Regions from separate parts of the Microbacterium sp. 4NA327F11 genome, predicted to be linked through region 1. Evidence: predicted binding sites of a transcription regulator. Region 1 holds the regulator's gene; the other holds the start of a gene.

Evidence for each region. The regulator HrcA, encoded in region 1, represses chaperone genes, less so after heat shock. The targets are predictions, from matches to a motif close to TTNGCACTCGNNNNNNNCGAGTGCNAA.
Region 2: a site for HrcA is predicted at 2,176-2,202, ahead of groES (co-chaperone GroES). Genes of this name have one in related genera too.

The regions. Positions count from the first base shown of each region.
Region 1 covers NZ_SCOB01000018.1:27,252-30,664, forward strand. Annotated here, with positions in the region: gene dnaJ (molecular chaperone DnaJ) at 1-921, opposite strand, end outside; gene hrcA (heat-inducible transcriptional repressor HrcA) at 962-2,002, opposite strand; gene hemW (radical SAM family heme chaperone HemW) at 2,089-3,303, opposite strand; gene FFS51_RS11550 (DUF1990 domain-containing protein) at 3,303-3,413, opposite strand, start outside.
Region 2 covers NZ_SCOB01000013.1:35,651-39,063, forward strand. Annotated here, with positions in the region: gene FFS51_RS09785 (ABC transporter substrate-binding protein) at 1-481, opposite strand, end outside; gene rarD (EamA family transporter RarD) at 699-1,649, opposite strand; gene groES (co-chaperone GroES) at 1,804-2,100, opposite strand; gene FFS51_RS09800 (THUMP-like domain-containing protein) at 2,258-3,413, shown strand, end outside.

The DNA of each region.
Region 1 (3,413 bases):
TGAGACGCCGCGGCCCTTGATCGTGAGCACGTCGCCCGATTGCACCCCTGCGCGCAGCTCGAGCTCGACGGGCCCGTCGAGGGCGTCGATCAGGGTTGTCGTTCCCAGCACCGCGTCGGGCATCGAGATCTCGAGCGTCGCGAGCAGGTCGTCGCCGTCACGGCTGAAGATGTCGTGCGGGGCGACCGTCACCTCGAGGTAGAGGTCGCCGTTCGGGCCCCCCGCGGGTCCCACTTCACCGGAGCCCGGCAGCTGCAGGCGCAGGCCCGTCTCGACGCCGGCCGGGATGTCGACGGAGACCGTGCGACGCGAGCGCACGCGTCCCTGGCCCTGGCAGGTGGCGCACGGGTACGGGATGGTCGTGCCGTAGCCCTGGCAGCTCGCGCAGGGCTGCTGCGTGACGACATTGCCGATGAGGCTGCGCACCGTGCGCTGGATGTGTCCGGTGCCGTGGCAGATGTCGCAGGTGACGGGAGCCGTCCCCGGCTGGCAGCACGAGCCCTGGCAGGTTTCGCAGAGCACAGCGGTGTCGACCTCGAGGTCGCGATGCGCGCCGAACACGACGTCGGCGAGATCGAGCGTCACGCGCACGAGCGCGTCCTGGCCGCGCTCCCGGCGAGAACGAGCGCGCGCCCGGCTCCCACCGCCCCCGCCGAAGAAGGTGTCGAAGATGTCGCTGAAGCCGCCGAACCCGGCGCCGCCGAACGGCGATCCCGTCTCGCCGCCCATGTCGTAGGCGCGTCGCTGATCGGCGTCACTGAGCACGTCGTACGCGTGGGTGACGAGCTTGAACTGCTCCGCCGCCTCGGGGCTCGGGTTGACGTCGGGGTGCAGCTGGCGGGCTAGCCGTCGATACGCCTTCTTGATGTCCTCGGGGCTCGCGTCGCGCTCGACGCCCAGCACCTCGTAGTGGTCGGCCACAGTCACCTCTCCGCCCGCGAAGCGGGCAGGGTCGTATTCGTCATCGCGCGCGCTCGTCGTCGGCCATGAGGCGGCTCAGATAGTGAGCCACGGCGCGCACGGCGCTGAGATTGGTCGCGTAGTCCATGCGCGTGGGCCCGAGCAGACCCAGGCGTGCCTCGCCGATCGTGCCGGCATAGCCGCTGGTCACGACGGATGCCTCGCTCAGCCCGAACGCCTCGTTCTCGCGGCCGATGGAGACCGCCAGGCCCTCGGCGTCGACCGCCATCTCGGTCATGAGCTTGAGCAGGGTCACCTGCTCCTCGATCGCCTCCAGCAGCGGGTAGATGCTGCCCTGGAAGTCCGACTCGCGTCGGGCCAGGTTCGCGGCACCCGCCATCACGAGGCGATCCTGACGGAACTCTTCGAGCTCTTCGGCGACGGCAGCGAGCAGCGCGCGCGAGGCAGCATCCTCTCGCGGTGAACGGGTGGACGTCTCGGCGAGGGTGTGGGCGATCTTGCCGAGGCCCTCCTGCACCGAGCCGCCCGTGACCAGCACCGAGACCTGGGCGCGGAGGGTCGCGACATCCGCGTCGTCGAGGTCGGTCCCGAGGCTCGCGATCCGCTGGGACACACGACCGGTGTCGGTGACGAGGATGACGACGACGCGCGGGCCGCCGAGGTGCACGAGCTCGATGTGCGTCACGTTCGCGCGCTCGAACGACGGGTACTGCACGAGAGCGACCTGGCCGGTGACCTGCGTGAGCACGCGCACAGTGCGCGCGAGCAGGTCGTCGAGGTCGGCAGGGGCCTCGAGGAATGTGGCGATCGCGTTGCGCTGGGCAGTGCTGAGCGGTCGCAACTCGGCGAGGTGGTCGACGAAGACGCGGTAGCCCTTGTCGGTCGGCACGCGTCCCGACGAAGTGTGCGGCGCGCTGATGAGCTCTTCGTCCTCGAGCAGCGCCATGTCGTTGCGGATGGTGGCGGCCGACACCCCGAAGGCATGGCGCTCGACGATCGACTTGCTGCCGACCGGTTCGCGGGTCGCCACGTAGTCCTGCACGATCGCCCGCAGGACGTCGAGGCCGCGTTCGCTGACCATTCCGCCTCCCCTCGCTGGCACTCACATCACGTGAGTGCCAATATTAGCGCGGACCGGGGTGCCACTCGCGGCGCGACGCACATGGCTCAGGCGGTGAGCCGTCGCACGACCGCGTCGGCCAGGAGTCGACCGCGCAGCGTCAGGACGAGGCGCCCGGCGATGGCGGATGCCCCGTCGACCAGGCCGTCCGCGATGAGCCCCGCCACCTCCGCGCGACCGGTGGCCGGCAGGCTCGCCACGGCCAGCCCGTCGGCGATGCGCACCTCGAGCATCGTGCGCTCGAGGGCGCGGGACGCGGTATCCGGCGACTCCCGTCCCGCCGCGGGCGAGGAACCCACCGACAGGCGCTGCGCGTACGCCGCGGGGTGCTTCACGTTCCACCAGCGCACGCCGCCGACGTGCGAGTGGGCGCCCGGCCCGAACCCCCACCAGTCGGCGCCGCGCCAGTAGGCGAGATTGTGTCGCGAGCGGGTCGCCTCATCGCGCGACCAGTTCGACACCTCGTACCAGCCGTACCCCGCCGCCGCGAGGCGCGCGTCGGTGAGCTCGTACATGTCGGCCTGCACGTCGTCGTCGACCGTGTCGATCTCCCCGCGTGCGATGCGGCGGGCAAGCGCCGTGCCCTCCTCCACGATCAGCGCGTACGCCGACACGTGGTCGGTCTCGAGAGCGGTGACGGCGTCGAGGGTGCGCTCCCAGTCCGCGAGCGTCTCCCCCGGCGTGCCGTAGATGACGTCGACGCTCACCTGCAGCCCGGCCGCGCGCGCCGCAGTGACCGCCCGCGGGACCGCGGCCGGCTCGTGGGTGCGGTCGAGGGTCGCCAGCACCGACGGAACGGCGGACTGCATGCCGATCGACAGACGCGTCACGCCCGCCTCGGCGAGCCTCGCCGTCAGCGCCGGTGTGACCGTGTCGGGGTTCGCCTCGACCGTCACCTCCGCATCGGCGGCGATGCCGAACGCGTCGCGCACGTCACCCAGCATGCGCGCGAGCGCATCGCCCGGGAGCAGCGTCGGCGTGCCGCCGCCGAAGAACACGGATGTCGCCGCCCGCCGCCGGCCCGCGGCATCCATCACCTGCGCGGCCAGCGCGATCTCCCGCGCGACCTCGTCGGGATAGTCCGCCTGGCTGGCGCCGCGCAGCTCCGTCGCCGTGTAGGTGTTGAAGTCGCAGTACCCGCAGCGCACGCGGCAGAACGGCACGTGCACGTACACGCCGAAGTCGGGGTGCGCGGCCGGGAGCAGGTCGGGCAGGCCGCCGTCGGCCGGAGCCGGATCGCCGAGGGGAAGCGCTGAGGGCATCAGGCCGGGGTGGTGAACATGGGCGACACCGCGCGCAGGTAGCGGGTGAACAGCGCACGACGACGACGGCGCACGAGGGTGCGCAGCGCCCGGTACGACAACGCGGTCGG
Region 2 (3,413 bases), on a different contig from region 1:
TGTTCGCGGGCGAGAGCTGCACCTTGCACTTGGAGGTGATGGTGTCGACGAAGTTCAGCGTGACGCTGGACGACTCGGCACCGAGCACGACCTGCGCGTCGGAGCTGGCGATCTGGGCGGCCGAAGCGGTCGAGACGGAGAGGTCGCTCGACGCGCCCGAGTCGGTGATCGGGCCGACCTGGACAGGCTGGCCGAGCACGCCACCGGCGGCGTTGATGTCCTGCACGGCCAGGCCGTAGCCGGCCTCGGCGGGCGGGTTGAGGTACGCCAGCGAACCCGTCTGGGGCAGGATCGTCGCGATCTTGAGCGGGCCGGTGCTCGGGGTGCCCGGCTTGCACGCCGCAGCGGGGTCGGCGTGCGTGGAGGCCGAGGCGCTGGCGCTGGAGGTCGGCGTGCTCGAGCTCGAGCACCCCGCCAGCACGAGCGTCGCGGCACCCGCGAGGGCCGCAGCCGCCACGAGGGCCTTCTTGGGATGAACCATGGTGGCTCTGTCCTTTCGTGTGGGCGCGGCGCACGGGAGCCTCTCCCCCGCGTCCGCTTGCGCGAAAACGTATCCCCGTTGTGTCACGAACATGTTTCACTCATGAAGACGTGATCTTTCCGCGACGAAATCGTTATGAAAGGCGTGTGAGAGGCACGATCTCGTCGGTGAAGAGCCGCGGGGATGCGGCATCCGCTCGTCTGCGGTGTGCCGCCGTTCAGGTGAGCTCGGCGACGTCCGAGGCGCCGCGAGCGCGCCGCGAACGGCGCCCGGCGACGACGGAGTCGACCGAGAGCACGGCGAGCGCGAGCCACACGATGCCGAACCCGACCCAGCGCTGCGTCGTCATCTGCTCGCCCATGAGCAGCCACCCGGTGAGGAACTGCAGGATCGGCGCGATGAACTGCAGGAGGCCGACGAGAGTGAGGGTCGCACGACGGGTGCCGGCGGCGAACAGGAGCAGCGGCACGGCCGTGACGATGCCCGCCGAGACGAGGAGCAGGGTGTGACCGACGCCCGCCGTGCCGATCGTCAGACCCGACGTCGCGGACACGATCGCGAGCTCGACGACGGCGATCGGCACGAGCCAGAGGGACTCGAAGGTGAGTCCGCTGACGGCGTCGACGCTCGGGCCGATGCGCTTCTTCACGAGGCCGTAGACGCCGAAGGACAGCGCGAGGGTCACGGCGATCCAGGGGAACTCGCCGTAGCCGGCGACGATCACGCCGACGGCCACGACCGCCAGACCGATCGCCGCCCACTGCACCGGACGCAGCCGCTCGCGCAGCACGATGACGCCGAGCAGCACCGTCACGATCGGGTTGATGAAATAGCCCAGGCTCGTCTCGATGATGTGGTGGCTGAGGGTGCCGATCAGGAACACCTGCCAGTTCACGAAGATCAGCAGACCCGCGAGGGCGGTGAGGGCGAGCAGACGCGGCTGGCGGGCGATCGCGACGATGCGACCCCACGACCGCGTGACGAGGATGAGCAGCGCGCAGAAGACCAGCGAGAAGACGATGCGCCAGCCGATGACCTCCCACGCCGACGCCGGCGCGAGCGCCGCGAAGTACAGCGGCAGGAAGCCCCACATGAGGTAGGCCGCGGCCGCGTAGAGGCCGCCCACGGTGTTGCGGCGGGCGGCGTCGGCGGGGCTCTCGGGGGTCACCGATCCACCCTATTCCCGCCCCTCGACGTGGCGACCGCGCCGGCCGCGCGCAGGGCGCCAGGCTCCGCACGATTCCCGCCACGGTTCACCGCGCGTGCGGCGGGAACGACGAAGGGTCCGGATGCCGCGGCATCCGGACCCTTCGGAAAGTCGATCAGCGAACGACGACGGCAAGGACGTCGCGAGCCGAGAGCACGAGGTACTCGTCGGCGCCGAACTTGACCTCGGTGCCGCCGTACTTGCTGTAGATCACGCGGTCGCCGACGGCGACGTCGAGCGGGATGCGGTTGCCGTTGTCGTCGATGCGACCCGGGCCCACAGCCACGACCTGGCCCTCCTGGGGCTTCTCCTTGGCGGTGTCGGGGATGACGAGCCCGCTGGCCGTGGTCTGCTCGGCCTCGACCTGCTGGATGACGATGCGGTCCTCGAGCGGCTTGATGGAAACCGACACGGTGTACCTCTTTCTTGGACGGAAGACTCGTTAGCACCCACATACCGAGAGTGCTAACGCCAGTGTAGGCAAGTGCTGGCACTCATGCAACGCGAGTGCCAGAAGACGTCATACGCCGTCGCGCTCGTCGCGGGACGCTCCGGCCTAGGCTGGCGGGATGCGGATGGACCAGCTGCGCGCCGTGCTCACCCCCGAGGGGCTGCGCCGGCTCGACGAGCTGGGGCCCCTCGCCACGACCGACGACACCGCCCGCGCGGTGAGTCGCCTGCGGACCGAGGGCCTCGACCCCGACACCGTGACCGCGCTCGTCTCGCAGGCGCACCTGCGCGCCCGGGGCGCCGCCAAGTTCGGCGACCTCGCCGCCGGCATGCTCTTCACCCGCGCGGGCCTGGAGCAGTCGACACGCCCGGTCGTCGCCGCCCGCCATGCCGCCCGATTCCGCGACGCCGGCATCGGGCGCGTCGCGGACCTCGGCTGCGGCATCGGCGGCGACAGCCTCGGCTTCGCCGGGCTCGGGATGTCGGTCCTCGCCGTCGACGCCGACGAGGTGACAGCGGCTGTCGCCGCGTACAACCTCGCCCCGTTCGGCGATGCCGTCGAGGTGCGTCACGCCCGCGCCGAGGACGTGGACCTCGGCGGCGTGGACGCCGTGTGGCTCGACCCGGCCCGCCGCGTCGCCGGTCACGACGCGCAGGCGCGGGTCGCGGCATCCGAGTACACCCCCTCGCTGGAGTGGGTGTTCCCGCTCGCGGCGCGCACGAGCGCCGGCATCAAGCTCGGGCCCGCGCTCGATCGGGCCGAGATCCCCGCGGATGCGGAGGCGCAGTGGATCTCGGTGGACGGATCGACCGTCGAGCTCGTGCTCTTCACCGGCACGCTCGCCCGCGACGGCGTGCGCCGGGCGGCACTCGTGATCCGCGGGGAGCGCGTGCACGAGATCACGGCGGCCGGGGACGCTCCCGACGTCGACGCGCGCCCGGTCGGCGCCTACCTGCACGAACCCGAGGGGGCCGTGATCCGCGCGCGCCTCATCGGCGACGTCGCGCGGGCGCTGGAGGCGGGCACGATCGACCCGCACATCGCCTATCTGACCTCGGATGCCGCGCTCACGAGCCCGTTCGTGCAGAGCTTCCGCGTGCGGGACGAGCTCCCCGTCGCGACGAAACCGCTCGCGAAGGCGCTGCGCGCCCGCGGCATCGGCCGCCTCGAGATCAAGAAGCGGGGCGTCGACGTCGACCCGGCAGCGCTGCGTCGCGCGCTCGCGCTGCGAGGCGATGAATCGGCCACTCTGTTCGTCACGCGCATCGGCGACC